Regions from separate parts of the Variovorax sp. LjRoot130 genome, predicted to be linked through region 1. Evidence: riboswitches for the same ligand, from Rfam matches in the RefSeq annotation. Region 1 holds a riboswitch; each other region holds the start of a gene.
What was found. Region 1 has a riboswitch for glycine ahead of ACSQ86_RS34330 (RidA family protein). Riboswitches for the same ligand answer to the same signal wherever they lie in the genome.
Positions count from the first base shown of each region.

Region 2: another riboswitch for glycine. It lies ahead of ACSQ86_RS03230 (FAD-dependent oxidoreductase); the one in region 1 lies ahead of ACSQ86_RS34330 (RidA family protein).
Region 3: another riboswitch for glycine. It lies ahead of gcvT (glycine cleavage system aminomethyltransferase GcvT); the one in region 1 lies ahead of ACSQ86_RS34330 (RidA family protein).

Region 1 is NZ_CAXURM020000002.1:942,764-949,533, forward strand. Features, by position in the region: gene ACSQ86_RS34320 (RidA family protein) at 1-207, shown strand, start outside; gene ACSQ86_RS34325 (SRPBCC family protein) at 258-656, opposite strand; gene ACSQ86_RS34330 (RidA family protein) at 1,730-2,200, opposite strand; glycine riboswitch at 2,447-2,552, opposite strand; glycine riboswitch at 2,568-2,658, opposite strand; gene ACSQ86_RS34335 (GlxA family transcriptional regulator) at 3,115-4,323, shown strand; partial or broken gene ACSQ86_RS34340 (transposase) at 4,300-4,497, opposite strand; gene ACSQ86_RS34345 (RidA family protein) at 4,708-5,049, opposite strand; gene ACSQ86_RS34350 (alpha/beta fold hydrolase) at 5,167-5,985, opposite strand; gene ACSQ86_RS34355 (glutathione S-transferase family protein) at 6,147-6,767, opposite strand.
Region 2 is NZ_CAXURM020000001.1:620,863-627,632, reverse strand. Features, by position in the region: gene ACSQ86_RS03245 (MFS transporter) at 1-1,764, opposite strand, end outside; gene ACSQ86_RS03240 (hypothetical protein) at 1,786-2,589, opposite strand; gene ACSQ86_RS03235 (helix-turn-helix domain-containing protein) at 2,749-3,483, shown strand; glycine riboswitch at 3,617-3,723, shown strand; gene ACSQ86_RS03230 (FAD-dependent oxidoreductase) at 3,803-5,050, shown strand; glycine riboswitch at 5,078-5,168, shown strand; glycine riboswitch at 5,184-5,289, shown strand; gene ACSQ86_RS03225 (D-amino acid dehydrogenase) at 5,375-6,643, shown strand.
Region 3 is NZ_CAXURM020000001.1:2,192,145-2,198,914, reverse strand. Features, by position in the region: gene ACSQ86_RS11095 (TRAP transporter substrate-binding protein) at 1-796, shown strand, start outside; gene ACSQ86_RS11090 (TRAP transporter small permease) at 873-1,385, shown strand; gene ACSQ86_RS11085 (TRAP transporter large permease) at 1,382-2,674, shown strand; gene ACSQ86_RS11080 (hypothetical protein) at 2,756-3,292, shown strand; gene ACSQ86_RS11075 (hypothetical protein) at 3,425-4,333, shown strand; glycine riboswitch at 4,371-4,457, shown strand; glycine riboswitch at 4,478-4,595, shown strand; gene gcvT (glycine cleavage system aminomethyltransferase GcvT) at 4,607-5,803, shown strand; gene gcvH (glycine cleavage system protein GcvH) at 5,828-6,202, shown strand; gene gcvP (aminomethyl-transferring glycine dehydrogenase) at 6,216-6,770, shown strand, end outside.

The DNA.
Region 1 (6,770 bases):
AAGACATCACTGGAGGTGCATGGATACACGTTTGCCGACATAGTGAAGTGCACCGCGATGTTGGCCGACATGAATGAATGGAACGCCTTCAATGACGTCTACAAGACATATTTCTCGGCGGGGAAATTTCCCGCACGCAGCGCGTTCGGATCGAGCGGACTGGCCTTTAATGCTCGTGTCGAAGTGGAGTGCATCGCGGCGCGCTGAGTTCCCGAAGCATCATGGCGCCTCGAGCACCTCATTCGCGGCGAGATCGACTAGCCTCCTCCTTCCTGCATCTTCTTGGTCGTTGACATGAGCAAGCGTTGGCCAAGCTGAGCGATCTTGCCGCCGACATTCGCTCCCAGTTGGTAGGTCAACCTTGTCCCTTCCGGTGTGTCCGCCAGGGCCACTACGGCTGAGCTCTTGGCAAAACCCGCAACGCTTCCCTCGCCCTCGCCGACCAGCCGATAGCCGTTCGGCGGATCCCGATCGAAGAGGTGGACTTTGCCCCTGAATCGCGCCTTTAGCTGTCCGAACTCGAAGCGCATGATCGCGGCGAACTCGCCGTTGGACCTCTCCTCGATCTCTTCGCAGCCGGGGATGCACTGCTTCAGGATCGCGGGGTCGTTCAGCGGAATACACAGTCGCCAGGGAGGCAGGGACGACGTACTCACCAGCTATGTCAAGTGCCATGTCATATTGCAATCATGCAAACAGTCACGTAGGACCTCCGTTTCGAATGACCAAAAGGTTAGGGCAGCGTCATCCGCGCGGCAAATAGCATTCGCGGAGGGCACGATGCCGAAAAGCTATGGCGGGCTGTGGACCTGACGATGCAGCTTCTGGGACGCCGAATTGCGCCGGTACTTCGGAGCTGCGCCACCGGCGTGCGCAAGTACTTGTGCACCGTCTTGCGCGACAGGCTTGTGGCCCTCACGATCTCGCGCACCGCCTTGTTCTTGCGGTGGCACCGCTTAAAAAAGCATCGGGGTAGGCTGAACACGCGGGTCAAATTTGAAGCCCAGCGCCGGCCATACAGCGTAGTCGTCGGCGGTGGCCAACAAGCTGGCGCGAACGATATGGTGGTGTTGGCACGCGGACAGGCGTGGAGACCTGCGGCGTGGCAGCAAGTGCACTGGCAGGAACCTAGAAACTACCGCTTCGAAGGAGAGCAAGCGACCACGCGTGTGATGCGCCAGACAGGTCGGACCGGGATGGGGACACTCCGATAGGGATCAAGAGCACCAATCTCGATGATCAGGGAGCCTCGTCAGCGAATACCATCAGGGCCAGCAGGCATCACGCCTGCACAACAGGCCGAATATGAGACTGCAGCTCTGCCTCCTGATCCTTTACACACAAGTTGCTTGTAATCCGGGAGGCGCCATATAAGCATTTCCCTAGCAGTGTTCTAGATTTACCGAGTCCTTCATCTAAAAAGGCGGTCTTCACGGTTGGTCCGCGTCGCGTCGTGTATTGCGCCCGCGCTGAAACGCAGTCTAGCCAATAGAGCCCGGCCGAACTCGTAGAGTGCCCAAGCTCACCAGGACGACGTCTTCAGCGAGCTCGCGCGCACCAACAGGTGGTCGTGCCCGACCTCACCGAACTCGTTGATGACGACCACCGTGTCCGCCACGCCGGCATCGGCCAGCAAATGGCGTAGCAGCGTGGGTGCCGCTGCCGAGGAAGCCGGTCAGCGCATTTATCGGTACACAGCCGTCAGCCCAGGCCGCGGCGTGGTTCATCGTCAGGCCAACTCGAAGATGGCATCGACCTGGACAGCGACGTTGCGCGGTAGCGAATTGCAGCCGACTGCGGCGCGCGCATGCCGACCCGCTTCGCCGAACACCTCGACCATCAGGTCGGAGGCGCCGTTGATCACCTTCGGATGGTCGCCGAACTCGGGGGTGGAATTAACGAAGCCGCCGAGGCGCACGCAGCCCGCGACGCCATCGAGGCTGCCGCCCAGGGCCGTGCGCAGCTGGGCAAGGATGTTGATCGCGCACAGTCGCGCCGCCTTCTGGGCGTTCTCGATCGAGACGTCCTGGCCGACCTTGCCCACGTACTGGTCCTTGCCGCCGGCGGTCGGCACCTGGCCCGCGATGTAGATCAGCGAGCCGCTCTTTCGGGCCGGCACATAGTTGGCGACGGGGGCGACCGCCTTCGGCAATTCGATGCCGAGTTGGGTGAGGCGTACGTCGGGTCCTTGCGTTGTCATTCTCTGGTGTCCTTGGAAGTAAGTGGTCAATTGCCGAAATAGGGGTCGTCGAGTGGGGCGGAGAGCTGATCGTCGGCATTCGGCTCGCTCAGGGCGGGCGCGAGCGCGCTGCCTGTGGTACGAATATCCCGAGCATGCCGGCGCCGAGAACGATCACGCGCATTTCGTGAACCTATGAGGTCGCAGCGCTTGAACGCGGAGAAACGGAAGCTCGAAAAGAAAGCAACCGGACCATGCGTCCAAGTTGCCGCTCCCCCTGTCCTCGGTACCTGAGAGATTCACCCGCTGCGCCCGCAGCAGGTTTGCTCCTTCGGTGCATCACATGGCGTGATGGCTCTCCAGACGGCTTTGACAGTTGATGCAGTACAGGCTCATCGCGTGAGCCGACCTGAGCGTTTATGGGAGTTTGCGCCTTCGGTGGAGCCGCTTCGCGCGGCCCGCTCTCCTGCTATATCGAAGTCTATTCGGATCGTTGCTGGAAGTCGATAGTGCCGCAAGGGGTCGGGAGCCAACCAGCCTCTCGTTGTTCGAGCGCCAAGCCTGGAACGTGAGGCAGGGGAGTTGAAAAAATCAGAACTGGCCGGCCATCGCGCGGCCGTCGTGATGAGCCTGGTGCAGGCGGCAAGCTCTGCGGCCCCGATCCGCACGCGTACCTAAAGACGTCCTGCAGCGCCTGCCCACGCACATGGCCAGCGCATCGACAATCTCCTGCCGCACCGCTGGCAATCGATGAAGTGCCCTCCCGGCGAGACCGCCGTGAGCGGCCAATTGCCGCGTGCCGCCGGTCGCAGTCGTCAAGGATCGGACGGCCATCCGCTTACCTTCTATGCGACAAGTGCCATGAGCATCCGATTGCGCGCGGACATACTGCAACTGCTACGATTGCCGACCTTATGGCAGGAGAGTCCACGATGATGCCGGTTTCTGGTGTGAAGGCCGAATCCGCCAAGCTGGCGCGGCGGCGAGTGAAGGTCGGCTTCATCCTCCTTCCAGGCTTCACGATGTTTTCGTACTCTGCCCTGGTTTATATCTTGAAGCATTGCACCGACCCGGCAGCCGCGGTCGGAGTCGACTTTGAATATGTCGTTCTAGGACAAAAGCCAGCGCAAACGACCTGCGGGGTCCAAGTACCTCCGACAGCGCCCCTGCACGCTGCTCGCGATTGCAACTACGTTTTCGTGATAGGCGGGAAGACAGCTGCTCCTGTCGAGGACCGCAGATCGATTCTGGAAGCACTCACAAGCGCCGATATGAAGGGCGCAACTCTTGCGGGAATAGGTTCCGGACTATTTGTGCTAATCGAAGCCGGATTTTTCGATAGATTGCCCTGCGCAACAGATTGGTATCGCGGCGCCGACCGAGATACCCGTTTCGCGGAGGTGCAGCAAATCTCAGGCCTTAACTTGGTCGTGAGCGGCAGGCGAGTTAGCTGTGCGGGAGGGCTAGCGGCACTGGAACTCGGATCATGGCTTTTAGAACGTCATTATTCCGCTATCGGCGCCGAGATTCCCGCGCCGCAAGAGCTTTCGGCCTCCCCCACCGAAACTGAGCAGAATTCTGGAACAAGAGAAAATCCACTCGATGCGAGAGTACTTCGGGCGCTCAAGATCATCGAAAGAAATCTTGGACAGCAGCCATTGAAGGTTGAATCTCTTGCGTCAACCTTGGGGGTTTCTAAGCGGCAGATAGAACGGCTTTTCCAGCAGGAAATGAAGCAGCCGGTCCAGCAATATTGCCGTCAGTTTCGACTTGCTTATGGATATTGGCTTCTTTTAAATAGCCCCAAGTCAATAACGGAAATCGCGACAATCACCGGTTTCTCCGATAGCTCTCACTTCAATCGATGTTTCCGGGCTCAATTTGCAACGACCCCATCACAAGCACGACAATCAAAGGTAAGCGTGGATGACGTTATATCGCCGCAATGGGCTTCTCTCTACGAAAGCATTGTAAAGAGTGATCAGGATTTAGACTTATCGCGATCGAGGAAGTCAGTTTACACAAATCTGGCTCACTCAGTAGTTGGTTCTTCAAGCAGGATCAATCACGATGGCGGCTTGACCGAGCCAGAAATGCACTTAGCGACAGCCCGAAAACTGTTCAAACAACCGAGCCACCTCTAACAACTCCTCGGCAAGCAGCTTGTTGAGTTTGGCGTTCTCGTCCTCGAGCTGCTTCAGGCGCTTCGCTTCGGAAGCGTCCATGCCGCCGTGACGGTCCTTCCAGCTATACAGCGTCATTTCCGAGTCGCCGTGCTCGCGGCCGAGATCGACGGGCTTCGCACCCGCCGCCTGCTCGAAACTTCAATGATCTGCACATCCGGTAAGCCTGGCTCGCTTCATCAATCCGTCATTCCAAGTTGACGGACTTCCCTGCCACTACGCTGGTACGGTTGGGAGGGGGCAGGTGACCGATCTCTCCCGTACCCTTAAAGGATACTCCTCGAATCCCGATTGCCGGCCTATCAGAGCGATAGGCCGGCTTTCCGGTTCCCTATATCGGAGCGATCAGATCGCCGCCGTGATGATGAACTCCACCTTGAATTTCGGTGTGGTGAGCTTGGCTTCGCTGGTGGCGCGGGCCGGCGGGTTGACTGGATCGATCCAGGCTTCCCAGACGGCGTTCATTTCGCCGAAAGTGGCGATATCCGAGAGATAGATGATCGTCTGCAGGATCTTCGACTTGTCACTGCCGGCGGCAGCGAGCAGGCGGTCAACGTCGGCAAGTGCGCTCTTGCACTGGTCAGTGACGCTCTCGCCTTCGCCGACCCGGCCGGCGAGATAGACGATGTTACCGTGGACGACGGCGTTGCTCATGCGGGCGCCCGGTTCGATGCGCTGAATGCTCATGGAGTTCTCCTGGAAAAATTGAGCTGTGGGAAAAGGCCCCGCGCGAAAAGCGGGGCCGGGAAAATCTTTAGCCGCAAAGATGCTGGCTCTTTGAAGCACACGTGCGACTAGGTAGATTTAGGTAGGTCGCCCTTCGCCGCGCATGATGGACTGGGCGAATGAGACAAGCACAGCCGCGGCCTCCGAAACCTTCTCCGGGAGAAGTGCGTGGCCAGAACCATGGATGATTTCCATCGTCGTGAGATGGCCTACACGATCTCGCAAGTAATCTTCTTCGGGTACGGGTGCAATCTTGTCAAATTCAGGCGCAACATAGAGCACCGGCAAATTTTTGCCCACTTCGGTCCAACTACTGTCGGCCGTTGCATTCGTCGCCGCGAGCTGGAATTTAGAGACCTCTGTATGCCACCCGCTCAACCAAACGGAAGCATCGTGCCCCGGAGCGAAGAAGTCGCGCTCCAAATAAAATAGGCGGTCTGCTTCCGGCTTGGAATTGTCAGATACGACATTCACGGAAATCAAGAGTTCGGGCGATATTGTGCTGCCAATAATCGCTGCGAGAAGTGCGACAGATTTTGTCATCGAAGGCCAATGATGGGCGAGAACCCGCGCGACCCAGTTGCCGAACGCGTGGCCCACCACACACAATGCTTCAGGCTTCTCCGGCGCACAATCGGCTTCGATCGCAGCAACGACATCGGCGGCAAGATCGATCAATGTGATGCCTTCGGTCGGCCCCGAACTCGCGCCTATGCCGCGTGGCTGAGGCCGCAACACGCGGAATCCAGCCGCTGCAATTATGGGTGCAATTTCATCGAAATCAGTAGCGCCTCTCGCCAGCGACGGGAGCAGAACAATGCGTGGGCCCTTACCTTCGACGAGAAGTTCGACCTGACCTTCAGGCGTAGGAATCAGTTTGCGCTCGAGTTTTGACATTTAGTATCCTAATTTGGTGGTAGCTGTTGAGACCGTAAGCCGTAGTCACCTTGTAAGAAGCATCAATATGGACCGTTGCAATTGCCGCGCGGCAACATCTTGCGTCAATGATCAAGATTCATTACATCGCAGGTTATTACCAGCGGTCCATACTTTCCTTCCTATTGTGGCTTCGAGCTATCGAAAAATCTGGTAGAGGCCAAAGAGGGCCGTGACTGTATAGATTGATGCCAGCTAGAGAGCGCCGGGTATTTTTCTCGCCAACCGAGCCTTGGAAACCGAAAGTCAGCGTATTCAGCAACGATAGCCAGCGTAATGGAGGCCAACCCGAAAGGCCGTTGCGCGACTCGCTCGACTGTCGCCTCCAGTCTTGTCCATACCATGCTCGACTTCAAGTTGAACGCATTAATAAGCGCAATCTGCTTCGTATCCTTCATTGATTCGATGCGCCATTGCACCAACAGGTCGAGAAAACCATTGCACAACGCATGCAGCCGAAGCTCTTCAATTCGCGCTTCCGGCGACAACGGAATAAGCTTAGCACCACCTGCCATATGAATGAGGTGCTCGATGATTACGAGACTATCGTAGAGCGCGGTCCCGTCATCTAAAACGAGTGTTGGAAGTTGCCCAAGCGGGTTATATGGCAATAAAGCTAAGTCAGGCTTGTTCGGTGCGACTCGAGTTGAAATCGTTTCTAACCTGTCGCTTAGCCCTAGCTCGTGGGCGCTTGCGGTAACTTTTCTTGCGAATGGAGATGTTGATGACCAATATAGTTTCATGAA
Region 2 (6,770 bases), on a different contig from region 1:
CGCCATCGGGATCACCGGCGGATCGATGCCCTCGGCACGCGCGGCCTCGAGGATCTTCATCACGCCGCCCTTGAAGGGCTGCAGGCTGCCGTCGCGCGTGATCGCGCCCTCGGGGAAGATGGCGAGCAGATCGCCCTCGCGCAGCACCTGTACCGCGCGCGCGAAGGCTTCTTCATAGGCTGCCGGGTCTTCCTTCTGCGGCGCGATCGGAATGGCCTTGGCCAACCGGAACAGCCAGCCGAGCACCGGCACGCGGAAGATGCGGTGGTCCATGATGAAGCGGATCGGCCGCGGGCTCGCGGCCATCAGCAGCACCGCATCGATGAAGCTCACGTGGTTGCAGACCAGCACGGCCGCGCCCTCGGCCGGAATGTGCTCCTCGCCCTTGACGTCGAAGCGGTAGACGATGCGCGACAGCACCCAGGCCACGAAGCGCAGCAGGTACTCCGGCACCAGCATGAAGATGTAGAAGGCCACCACCGCATTAGCGATGCCGGTAAACAAGAAGATCTGCGGGATCGTGAAGCCGGCCTTGAGCAGCGCGCCGGCGATGACCGCGCTGCCGATCATGAACAGGGCATTGAGGATGTTGTTGGCCGCGATGATCCGAGCCCGGTGCGTGGGCTGGCTGCGCAGCTGGATCAGCGCGTACATCGGCACGCTGTAGAGCCCCGCGAAGAGCGACAGCAGGCCGAGGTCGGCCATCACGCGCCAATGAACGGACTGGGCCATGAAGGCAGCGAGCCCCATCTCCGCCGCGGGCGGCAGCGCGCGCGAGGCGAAGTAGAGATCGATGGCGAACCCGCTCATGCCGATCGCGCCCAGCGGCACCAGGCCGATCTCCACCTGGCGGCGGCTCAGGGTTTCGCACAGCAGCGAGCCGATGCCGATGCCGACCGAGAACACCACCAGCAGCAGGGAGGCGACCTGCTCGTTGCCGTGCAGCACCTCCTTCGCGAAGCTCGGGAACTGGCTCAGGAACACGGCGCCGAAGAACCACATCCACGAGATGCCCAGGAGCGAACGGAACACGACCAGGTTGCCGTGCGCCAGCTTGAGATTGCGCCAGGTTTCGCTGAACGGATTCCAGTTGATCACGAGGCCCGGATCGGTGGCCGGCGCGGGTGGAATCGCCTGCGCCACCGCGCGCCCCGCGAGCGCCAACAGCACGCAAGCCACCGCCACCGTGGTGTGGCCGACCTGCGGCAATGCCACGAGAAGGCCCCCGGCCACCTGTCCCAGCAGGATGGCGACGAAGGTCCCCATCTCGACCATGCCGTTGCCGCCGGTGAGCTCCCGCGCATCAAGCACCTGCGGCAGGTAGGCGAACTTGACCGGACCGAACAGCGTGGAATGCAGCCCCATCAGGAACACGCAGCCCAGCAGGACCACGGCGTCCGCACGCATGAAGCCCCACGCCGCCACCGCCATGATCGCGATCTCGAGATTCTTGACGAAGCGGATCATCTTCGTCTTGTCGTACTTGTCGGTGAGCTGCCCCGCGGTCGCCGAGAACAGCAGGAAGGGCAGGATGAAGAGTGCGCCGATGGCCAATCCCGCCATGGCCGGCGGCATCCAGCCCAGCTGCAGCTGGTAGGTCACCATCACGGTGAATGCGAACTTGAAGAGGTTGTCGTTCGCCGCGCCAGCGAACTGGGTCCAGAAGAACGGGCCGAACCTCCGCTGCCCGAGCAAGGCGAATTGATTGGCGTGCGCATGCGCTTCGGGCGCGATGGCAATGGAGGCGTCGACCGGTGCTGTCATGCGAATTCCCTGGCGGGTTCCTCAGGCCGTCACCGCGGCCGCGCCCGGATTGTGCCGCAGCGTCTGCCGTCCCATGGACTGCAGCGCATGCAGCACCGGCAGCGCCGCCAGCGCCGCGACCAGGTGCTTGAGGCTGTGGCCCGACATCAGATGATGCGTCGCTTCGTAAATGGCATGGTCCGACAGCTCGAGCAGCTTGGCCAGCGCGTAGAAGAAGATCACCCAGCCGAGCCTGAGGCCGATGGCGCCGTCCAGGGGCTTGGCAAGTGCCAGCGCGAGCACCAGCGCCATGCCGCCGAACTGGACCAGCGCCCACGGCAGCACGTTGCCGCTCACCTGGTGGACGGCCACCGCCAGCAGACCGCCGGTCAGCGTGAACCAGGCGGCCGGCCAGCCGGCGCGGGCGCTGACTCGCTCGCAGACGGCACAGCCGATCAGGCCGGCGAAGGCCACCGCCATGCCGGCGCGGTCCGCCGCCAGCCGCAGGCCGTCGGGCTGCAGGTGGTAGAAGGCCGAGCCGGCGGCGATGAGGATCAGGCCCGCGAAGAACATCCAGGCGCAGTCGAGCGTGTTGACCGGCGGCTGGGCCATGGCCTGGGGCAGCGGCGCGGCGTCCTGCGCCTCCTCGTGCGCCCGTTCCAGCCAGCGCAGCCAGCGCAGCCCCCAGACGCCGATCACCGCGAAAGGCAGGTTGCTCAGCACGTCCATCGCATAGGGCACGCCGTGCCAACCGCGGTCGTCGGCGAAAGGCGCGCCGCCCAGGCCGGGCGCCGGCAGGGCCGGGCCGGCGATCGCAAGCAGCAGGAGCAGGACGAAGAGGGACAAGAGGCCAAGTTCGCGGCGGGTCAGACAAGGCAGAGGCATGGCGGGCTCCGGGTGATGTGTGTGCGGCGGAATGTAGGTTGTCAACCGCTCCGGGAGCATCGAGAATCGATACGGAGTACTTTTTCACGACCTCAGGTATCAAATCCCAATACTCCCGCCATGAGCACCACCGTCGACCTTGTGCAGGCTCTCAAGAACGAGCTCAAAACCGCCCGCATGACCTATGCGGATCTCGCCAAGTCGCTCGACATGGCCGAATCCAGCGTCAAGCGCATGCTCGCCAAGGGCGACATGCCGCTCACGCGGGTCGATGCGATCTGCCGTGCACTCAAGATCGACTTCGCCGAACTCGCCCGCCGCGTGGCCGATGCGCAGCCGCTGCTCAAGGAATTGACGCTCGAGCAGGAAAAGGCCGTGGTCAAGGACAAGAAGCTGCTGCTCCTGGCCATCTGCGTCCTGAGCCAGTGGACGCTGGAGCAGATCGTGACCGCCTACCGGATCAGCGAGGCGGAATGCATCGGCTACCTCGCGCAACTCGACCGCATCGGCATCATCGAGCTCCGGCCGCTGAACCGCTACCGCCTGAAACTCGCCAAAACCTTCCGCTGGCGCCCGCACGGGCCGGTGATGGACTTCTTCCGCGAGAACGTGGTGCTCGACTACTACCGAGGCGGCTTCGACGGGCCGGCCGAAGGCCTGCTGCTGGTTCACGGCTCGATCAGCCGCTCGCTGGCGCCGGCCTTTCTGGACCGGCTGCAGCGCGTGGCCCAGGATTTCGCCCAGCAACACCAGACCGACCAGAAGCTCTCGCCCAAGGAGCGCGAGGGCTACACGCTGCTGCTGGGCATGCGCAATTGGGAGTTCGAGCTGTTCACCCGCCTGCGCCGCGCGTGACGGCCAGGAAACCGGTTTCTAAGCTAAGATTCTTACCGCAGAAAAGCGGATGCATCGACATCCCACCGTTGGCGCAAACTCCCATGAACGCTCAGGTGAACCTTGCATCGGTTCGAATCACTGCTCATTTAGTCAATTGCCGTCTGGAGAGTCATCACGCCAGGTGATGCGCCGAAGGAGCAAGTCCGTTGCAAGTCGCAGCGGATGAATCTCTCAGGTACCAAGGACAGGGGGAGCGGCATCTGAACCCCGGGTTACGGCAGCTCCGCACAGTGAGCGCCCAAACCCGCCGTTCATGCCATCCCAAAAGGATCTGGACATGCGCGTGGTTGTACTCGGCGCCGGCTTGCTCGGCGTGACATCGGCCTATTACCTTCAACAGCTGGGCCACGAAGTGACGGTGGTCGACAGGCATGCCACGCCGGCCGCCAAGGCGCGCGGGCGCGTCGACACGGTCGTCACGGCCGCGGCCGACCAGCTTCTTCGGCAATCCGCCGCTCGCCGTGCCGCCCGCGCGAAATGGGTGGGGCTGTACGTGCGCCTGCGGCGACGCTTCGCGAAGCTGCTCGATCGCGCCATCGGCGAGGCGCCGAAATCCAAGCCGATCGAACACCTCGTCCGGCTGGGCGCCTACAGCCGCGACATCGTGCGTTCGTTGCGCGACGAAGCCGGCGTGCCCCCGGGCCAGCGCAACCCGGGCCTGCTGAGCATCTACACCGATGCCGACGCCTTCAACGCCCGGCTGGCGCGCGCCTCTCATTGGAAAGATCTGGGATGCGAGGAGCGCCTGGTCTCGGCCGAAGAGGCGCTGCGCATCGAGCCGGCCCTGCAGGCCCTGCGCGGCGAGCTCGCCGGCGCAGCCTATTCGCTCGACGATCCGGCGGCGCGCGACCCGGCCCAGTTCGCGGCCAGCATGGTGTTCCTGTGCCGCGCGGCCGGCGTGCGCTTCCTGACCCAGCACACGGTGATCTCCCTGGAGGAGCGCGCAGGCCGCATCGACCATGTCGAGCTGCTCGATGCCGACGGCCAGCCCGTCGTCCTGCGCGGCCAGGCCTATGTGCTGGCGCTCGGCATCTCCAGCGCGATGCACGCCGAAAAGCTGAAGATCGCCATGCCTTTTCGCTTCCTGCGCGAATACATCGTCACGATCCCTCTCAAGGACGCGACCCGCGCACCGCGCGTCGCGCTGCGCGACCGGCAGGGCAAGCTGGGCATCCGGCGCATCGAAACGCCGGGCAGCGACTGCCTGCGGGTCTCCGCCACGGTACGCGCCAGCTTCGACGAAGAGAGCGAGCCCGATTCGGACCGCGTCGACGCCATCCTGCGCCGCATCGAAACGCTGCTGCCCGGCGCGGCCGACACGGCGCATGCCTCCCTCGAGACGGTCGTGCATGCCGTCAGCCGGGACGGGCTGCCGATGATCGGCAAGACCCGCCTGTTCAACCTGTTCCTCAATGTCGCGCCGGGCGCGCGCGGCTGGATCAACGCCTGCGGCGCCGGCAAGTCGATTGCCCGGATCGTGAGCGGCCTCAGGCCCGAGCTCGAGTTCGCCTTCAGAAATCCGTAGCCGCGCGCGTCCTCGCCGCCTTACAATTGCTGCACTGCAGGAGAGCGGGCCGCGGGAAGCGGCTCCACCGAAGGCGCAAACTCCCATAAACGCTCAGGTCGGCTCACGCGATGAGCCTGTACTGCATCAACTGTCAAAGCCGTCTGGAGAGCCATCACGCCATGTGATGCACCGAAGGAGCAAACCTGCTGCGGGCGCAGCGGGTGAATCTCTCAGGTACCGAGGACAGGGGGAGCGGCAACTTGGACGCATGGTCCGGTTGCTTTCTTTTTCGAGCTTCCGTTTCCGTTGCGTTCAAGCGCTGCAACCTCAAAGGTTCTCGAAATGCGCGTGATCGTTCTCGGCGCCGGCCTGCTCGGCGTGACCTCGGCTTACTACCTCCAGCAACTCGGCCACGAAGTGACCGTGATCGACCGGCAGGCCACACCGGCTGCCGAAACCAGCTTCGCCAACGGCGGCCAGATCTCGGTCAGCCATGCCGAACCCTGGGCCAACCCGAGCGCGCCGCTCAAGGTGCTGCAATGGCTCGGCAAGGAAGATGCACCGCTCCTCTTTCGCATCCGCGCCGACATGCGCCAGTGGCTCTGGGGCCTGCAGTTCCTGCGCGAATGCACGCCGGCGCGCACGCGCCACAACATCGAGCAGATCGTGCGCCTGGGCACCTACAGCCGCGACACGCTGCAGCAGCTGCGCCGCGACACCGGTCTCAGCTACGACCAGCGCACCCAGGGCATCCTGCACTTCTATACGACCCAGAAGGAATTCGACGGCGCACTGAAGCCGGCCGAGCAGATGCGCGCACTGGGCTGCGAGCGCCAGGTGATCTCGGCCGACGAGGCGGTGAAGATCGAGCCCGCGCTAGCCCACATCCGGCCCCAGTTGGCCGGCGCCACCTACACGGCCGAAGACGAATCTGGCGATGCCAACCGCTTCGCGCGCGAACTGGTCGCACTGGCCTCTGCGGCCGGCGTGAACTTCCTCATGAGCCACACCGTGACCGCGCTGCGCGAAGCAGGCGGCAGCATCGACCACGTGGAAGCGACAGACAACGAAGGCCGCTTCCAGCGCATCCGCGGCGACGCCTTCGTGCTGGCGATGGGCTCGCTGAGCCCGCTCTACGCGACGCCGCTGGGCATCCGGCTGCCGATCTACCCGGCCAAGGGCTACTCGGTCACGCTGCCGGTGAAGGATGCCTCGAAGGCGCACCAGGTCTCTTTGACCGACGACGAGTACAAGCTGGTGTTCTCGCGCTACACCTCGGCCACCGGCGACCGCCTGCGCATCGCCGGCACGGCCGAACTCAACGGCTACGACCGTGACCTGAACCGCGTGCGCTGCGAGGCCATCGTGCGGCGCGTCGAAGAGCTGTTCCCTGGCGCCGGCGACAGCACGCAAGCCCAGTTCTGGACCGGACTGCGGCCGGCGACGCCCAGCAACGTGCCGCTGATCGGCAAAACGAAGCTGCCGAACCTGTTCCTCAACACCGGCCACGGCACGCTGGGCTGGACCCACGCCTGCGGCTCGGGCAAATCGATCGCGCGCATCGTGAGCGGCCTCAAGCCCGAGGTCGACTTCGCTTTCGCCACCTCCTAGCAGGCTGCTGAAGTACCAGGCACGCCGAAGGCGCCCAGCGCACTGAAGACGGCATTCTTGTGATTTCGGCGTCCCAAGTCCGCTGCCATCCCTGTTTCCCCCGTTTTGAGGCGCGTTTGGGGCTCTC
Region 3 (6,770 bases), on a different contig from region 1:
CCAGCAGTTCCCCAACTCGGCACTCGGCGGCGAACGCGAGCAGATCGAGGCCGTGCAGCTGGGCACGCAGGACCTGGTCAACACCTCCACCGGCCCGGTCGGCAACTTCGTGCCTGAGGTCAAGATCGTCGACATCCCCTTCCTGTTCCGCGACTACGAGCACGCGCGCAAGGTGATGGACGGCCCGATCGGCCAGGACATCCTGGCCAAGTTCCCGAGCAAGGGCATCATCGCGCTGGCCTGGACCGAGAACGGCTTCCGCCACATGACCAACAGCAAGCGCGACATCGTGAAGCCGCAGGACGCCGCGGGCCTCAAGATGCGCACGATGGAGAACAAGGTGCACATGGACGGCTACCGCACCTTCGGCATCCTGCCGACGCCGATGGCCTTCCCCGAACTGTTCGGCGCGCTGCAGCAGGGCACGGTCGACGGCCAGGAGAACCCGATTCCCGTGATCCTGTCCTCCAAGTTCGCGCAGGTGCAGAAGCATCTCTCGCTGACCGGCCATGTCTACTCGCCGGCACTGCTGCTGCTGTCGCCCAAGGTCTGGAACAAGCTGTCGGATGCCGACAAGAAGGTCTTCGTCGAAGCCGCCAGGAAGGCCGGCGCGGCGCAGCGCAAGAAGGTCAACGACGACGAGAACAGCGGCATCGCCCAGCTCGAGAAGGACGGCATGAAGGTCGTGCGCACCGTCGACGGTGCCGCCTTCCGCGAAGCGCTGAAGCCGGCCTACACCGGCTATGCCAAGGAATTCGGCGCCGACAACATCAAGAAGATCAGCGACGTCAAGTAGCGCGGCAACGCGCGTGCCGCGTTGCGGCACTCCCGCCCGGTGAACCCGCAGTGGCACCGGGCGGTTTTGTTTTGATATGAAAACCTTCGAACACTACTTTCTGGCCGCGAACCGCTGGGCGCTGATTCTGCTGCTCGCATCAATGTCGGTCATCATCTTCATCAACGTGGGGATGCGTTACCTCACGAGCAATTCGCTCGAATGGGCCGAAGAGGTTTCGCGCCACATGATGATCTGGCTCACCTTCCTCGGCGCCGGCCCGGTGCTGCGCTACGGCGGCCACATCGCGGTCGAGAACCTGCAGGACGCGCTGCCGCCCAGGGGCGCGGTCGCGGTCCGCGCCGTGGTCGCGGCGCTGCTCTTCGCCTTCTTCGGTTTCATGGTCTGGTACGGCTGGCTCTACATGGAGCGCACCATGTTCCAGCTGACCGCCGTCACGCAGATTCCCTTTGCCTACATCTACAGCGCGATGCCGATCGGCGGCGTACTGCTCATCGTCCACTGGCTTTTGATCGTGCGCGGCTACGTGCAAAAGCGCGAGTTCGCGTCCGACGCGCACTTCGATGCGACCGCGAGCGCCTCGCTATGAACGCCAGCATCATCCTGATCCTGTCGGCCTGCCTGTTCCTCGCGATCGGCGTGCCCGTGGCCTTCGCGCTGGGCCTGGCCACGGCCGCGACGCTGATCCTCGCCGAGTCCTATCCGCTGATGGTGCTGCTGAAGGAAACCTTCACCGGCATCGACAGCTTCCCGCTGATGGCGGTGCCCTTCTTCATCCTGGCGGCCGAACTCATGAGCGGCGGCTCGCTGACCGAGGTGCTGCTGCGCTTCGCGGGCCAGTTCGTCGGCCACCGGCGCGGCGGGCTCGGCTACACCAACGTGGTCTCGCTCACCTTCTTCTCGGGCATCTCGGGCTCGGCGCTGGCCGATGCCGCGGGGCCGGGCTCGATGCTCATCAGGATGATGGAGAAGGCCGGCTACCACCGCTCCTACGCGGCGGCGCTGACGGCCTCGACCGCGATCGTCGGCCCGATCATTCCGCCCTCGATCATCATGATCATCTACGCGCTGCAGGACGACAGCGTGTCGGTCGGCAGCCTGTTCGTGGCCGGCCTCGTTCCCGGCCTGCTGATCGCGGTCGCGATGTGCGTGGTGAACTTCCACGTTTCCAAGCAGCGCAACTACCGCGGCGACGGCGGCATGCCGCCCTGGCGCGAAGTGCTGCTGACCACCTGGAAAGCCATCCCCGCCATCCTGCTGCCGGTGGTGATCCTCGGCGGCATGCGCGCCGGCTGGTTCACGCCCACCGAGGCCTCGGTGGTGGCGGTGTTCTATGCGCTGGTGTGCGGCAAGTTCGTCTACCGCACGCTCGAATGGAAGGCGCTGCCGGACATCCTCGCGCGCTCGGCGCTGCTGTCGGCCTCGGTGCTAATCATCATCGGGCTGTCGGCCTCCTTCGCCTGGATCCTGACCATCGAAGGCGTTCCCCAGTCCCTGGCCGAATGGCTGGTCAGCATGCAGCTCTCGCCGTGGATGTTCCTGATCATCGTGAACGTCTTCCTGCTGCTCTTCGGCATCTTCATCGAGCCCTTGCCCGGCGTGATGGTGCTGGCACCCATCCTCGCGCCGGTGGCCATCAAGCTCGGCATCGACCCGGTCCACTTCGCGATGATCGTGATCTACAACCTCACGCTCGGCATGATCACGCCGCCGGTAGGCGGCCTGCTGTTCGTGACCTGCAACGTCTCGAAGGTGCCGATGTCGCAGCTGGTGCGCGAGCTCGTGCCCTTCCTGTGGGCGCACGCGGCCGTGCTGCTGGTGCTGACCTTCGTTCCGGCGCTCAGCACCTGGCTGCCGCGTTTGTGGGGCTTCAAATAGCGGCAGCGGCCCGGTCATTCACGAGGATGTCATGCGGATCCCCGATGCTGCGGCGCTCGACCCCGAACGCCCGAGCATCAGATGTTCCTCATCAAGACCGAGAAAGCGCGCCAAGAACTCCAGCCGGGCCGCCGCACGCTGGGCCAGCGCGAGCGCGCCCTGCTGCTGATGGCCGACGGCCAGCGCTCGGTCACCGACTTCGGCCAGCTCTTCGGCAGCCGCGACGAGGCCGGCCGCGTGGCGCTGCACCTGGTGCAGGAGGGCTATCTGCATCGTTCGCAACCCGCTACGCCCGCCGTGGCGCCGCCGGTGCAGGCAGCTCCGGCGCCGGACGCGAGCCCCGAGCCGCCGGTCGCGGCGGATGTCTTCGACGGCAAGCGTTCGCTCGCCACCACGCGGATGTTCCTGTTCGACCTGTGCGAGCGCATGTTCGTCAGGCGCGATCCGATCCTGGCCGGGCAGTTCCGCGAGCTGCTGCGTGAAGCGCGCGACCGGGAGTCGATGCTGGCCGCCGCATCCGCCATGCTCGGCGAGATCGAGAAGCTCGCGGGTGCCGAGCGCGCCACGTCGATCCGCGAACGCATCGACAAGCTGCTGCCGCCCCAGCTCGTGCATTGAAATCGGCCCCGACGGCCGCCATGGCCGCATCCGGACAAACTCGGCGTCTCCGCTGACAAGACGAGGTGGGATACTCGTCGCGTCGCGCCCATCCGGCGCCCCAACCCTCCCTTCTTTTTTCTGTCAACAGGCATGACGAACTACGGTTTTGTTCATCTGGAGTACGGGAGTCAGCATCGTGATCATTCGGTCCAGGTGCTGACCAAGCTGCGAAGGCAGTTGGCCGGCGAGAGCGATCGTGTCGTTCTCGCGATCGTCGACAACGCCAGGTCCACCGGAGGCGAAGCATTGCGCAATGCGGAATGCGAGGACGGCTTCGTCATCGCAGGCGACAACTCCAACCGCGAATTCACTGGGTGGGACCAAGGAGTCGCAGCCATTCTTGCCCGCAGCGGCGAGCCCGACGTGTGGATCTTTTCGAACGACACCGTCGCGCGAAACCACGGATGGAGCGAACGCAGGGTGGCCGGCTTCGGCGGTGAAATCAAGAGGCTGGGGCTGCACCCGGGCCCGTGGCTCTTCGGCGAGATCAACGATTTTCCGCGCTCGACGATGACGCCGCTCGGTCCCCTGCTCGAATGGGTTTCGACCTACTGCTTCGCGATGAACGGCAACCTGCGCCGCCAGCTCGGTGCGCTTTCGCCGGGCAACGAATTCCTGGATTCGCTGGTCTACGACCGCTTCGAACCCGAGCACCGTCTGTTTCGCGACAGCGTCGACGAGGCCTATGTCGATTTCGTGTCAGCCTGGCTGATCAAGGACGAGAGCGATCCGTCCAGGCAGCGCAGATTCAAGTGGTCCCACGAATGGCACAAGGCCAGTGCGTTCTCGCCGGAGAACTTCGACGACCTGCGCATGAAGGCGCGTTGCGTTCTCTCGGAGAGCATGCTCAGCGTGCGCGCCCGGCAGCTGGGCGCCGACATCCGCTCGCCCTACGACGCGCGCAATGCCAGAGCGCACATTCGCAGCTCCCTGCAGCTCGTCGCCGACAAGCTGTGGGAGAAGTTTCTGCTCAGGCGGCTGCGCCTGGAGCGCTCCTGAGCGGCCAGGACCGGGCTCATCCCTTACACTCGGGCAGGTCAGGAGAGAGCCTCGCAGCGCGGGGCCGCCGAAGGCGCAGGTCCCCTCGAAAAACGGGCCCGAACGCTCAGGCAAAAGGACTGACGAAGCGCCCCATTTTCCGGGCGTTTCCTTGCTGGAGAGAGGCGGCGCATCGCGTTTTTTGTTCGCAGTGCCGCCCACCGAAGGAGCAAACCCCGATCGTGGGGCGAATCTCTCAGGTAAAGCGGACAGCAGGGGTGGCCCATGGCAAGAATGTCATGGATCTGGACTGCCCCTTTGGAGAGTGCCTTGGCCTCCGCATCCGACGATCTGCAAAAGACCCCGCTCTACGACCTGCACCTGGAGCTCGGCGCCCGCATGGTGCCCTTCGCGGGCTATGTGATGCCGGTGCAGTACCCCGCCGGCCTGATGGCCGAGCACAAGCACACGCGCGAGGCCGCCGGCCTGTTCGACATCTCCCACATGGGCCAGCTGCGCCTGGCTGGCCCCGATGCCGCCGCCGCGTTCGAGAGCCTGATGCCGGTCGACGTGATCGGCCTGGCGCCGGGCAAGCAGCGCTACGGCCTGCTCTTGAACGACGAAGGCGGCATCCTCGACGACCTGATGTTCTTCAACGAAGGCCACGACTCGCTGTTCGTGATCGTCAATGGCGCCTGCAAGGTGGCCGACATCGCGCACATCCAGGCCAGGATCGGCGCGCGCTGCCAGGTGCTGCCGATGCCCGACCACGCCCTGCTGGCGCTGCAGGGCCCGCAGGCCGTGACCGCGCTGGCCCGGCTCGCGCCCGGCATCGAGCGCTTCGTCTTCATGACCGGCGGCGCGGTGCAGATCGGCGGCATCGCGGCCTTTGCCACGCGCAGCGGCTACACGGGCGAGGACGGTTTCGAGATCTCGGTGGCCGCCAAGGATGCCGAAGCGCTCGCACGGCTGCTGCTCGCCCAGCCCGAGGTCAAGCCCGTCGGCCTGGGTGCGCGCAATTCGCTGCGGCTCGAAGCGGGCCTGTGCCTCTACGGCAACGACATCGACGAGACCACCACGCCGGTCGAAGCCTCGCTCAATTGGGCGATCCAGAAGGTGCGGCGCACCGGCGGTGCGCGCGAAGGCGGCTTTCCGGGCGCGGCCAAGGTGCTGGCGCAACTCACGGCGGCCAATGGCGTCGCAGGCCACCTGGACCACCACACGCTCAAGCGCAAGCGCGTCGGCCTGGTGGCGCTGGAGCGCGTGCCGGTGCGCGATGGCACGCTGCTCGAATCCTTCGAGGGCGCGCCCATCGGCCAGGTGACCAGCGGCCTGCTCGGCCCCACGGTCGACCGGCCGGTCGCGATGGCCTACGTCGCGCTCGCCTATGCCGAGCCCGGCACCCGCATCCAGGCCATCGTGCGCGGCAAGCCGGTGCCGATGGAGGTGAGCACCATGCCTTTCGTGCCGCAGCACTACTACCGCGGTTGAATTCTTTTCTTCAAGGAGCCTTTCATGAGCATCAAGTACACCAGGGACCACGAGTGGGTCCAGGCGGTCGGCGACGGCGTCGCCACCGTCGGCATCACCGTTCATGCGCAGGATGCGCTGGGCGACGTGGTCTTCGTCGACCTGCCGGAAGTCGGCAAGAGCTACAGCCAGGGCGATGTCGCCGGCGTGGTCGAGTCGGTCAAGGCGGCGGCCGACGTGTTCATGCCCATCACGGGCGAGATCACCGAAGTCAACGAGGCGCTGCGCGCCGACCCTTCGCTGGCCAACAGCGCGCCCGAAGCGGGCGGCTGGTTCTTCAAGATGAAGATCAGCGACGCCTCGCAGCTCGATGCACTGCTCGACGCCACCACCTATCAAAAGTTCGCCGACGAAAACTGAACCGAACACGCCAATGCCGAAGTCTTCCCTGCCCTCCCTCAGCGAACTCGAGAACGCCGAGGAATTCATCGCCCGCCATATCGGCATCGAGGCCGATGACGAAGCGCGCATGCTCGCCGCCGTCGGCTCGACCACCCGCGCCGAGCTGATCGACGGCATCGTGCCGCCGGCCATCCGCCGCACGAAGCCGATGCGCCTGCCCGCCTCGGTGACGGAGGCCGACGCGCTGGCCGAGCTGAAGGCCATTGCGGCGAAGAACAAGGTGGCGAAGAACTTCATAGGCCAGGGCTACTACGGCACCCACACGCCCGGCGTGATCCTGCGCAACGTGCTCGAGAACCCGGCCTGGTACACCGCCTACACGCCCTACCAGGCCGAGATTTCGCAGGGCCGCATGGAGGCACTGGTCAACTTCCAGACCATGGTGTGCGACCTCACCGGCATGGCCATCGCCAATGCCTCGATGCTCGACGAGGCCACGGCGGCGGCCGAGGCGATGACGCTCGCCAAGCGCAGCGCCAAGAGCAAGAGCAACGTGTTCCTGGTCTCGGGCGACTGCCATCCGCAG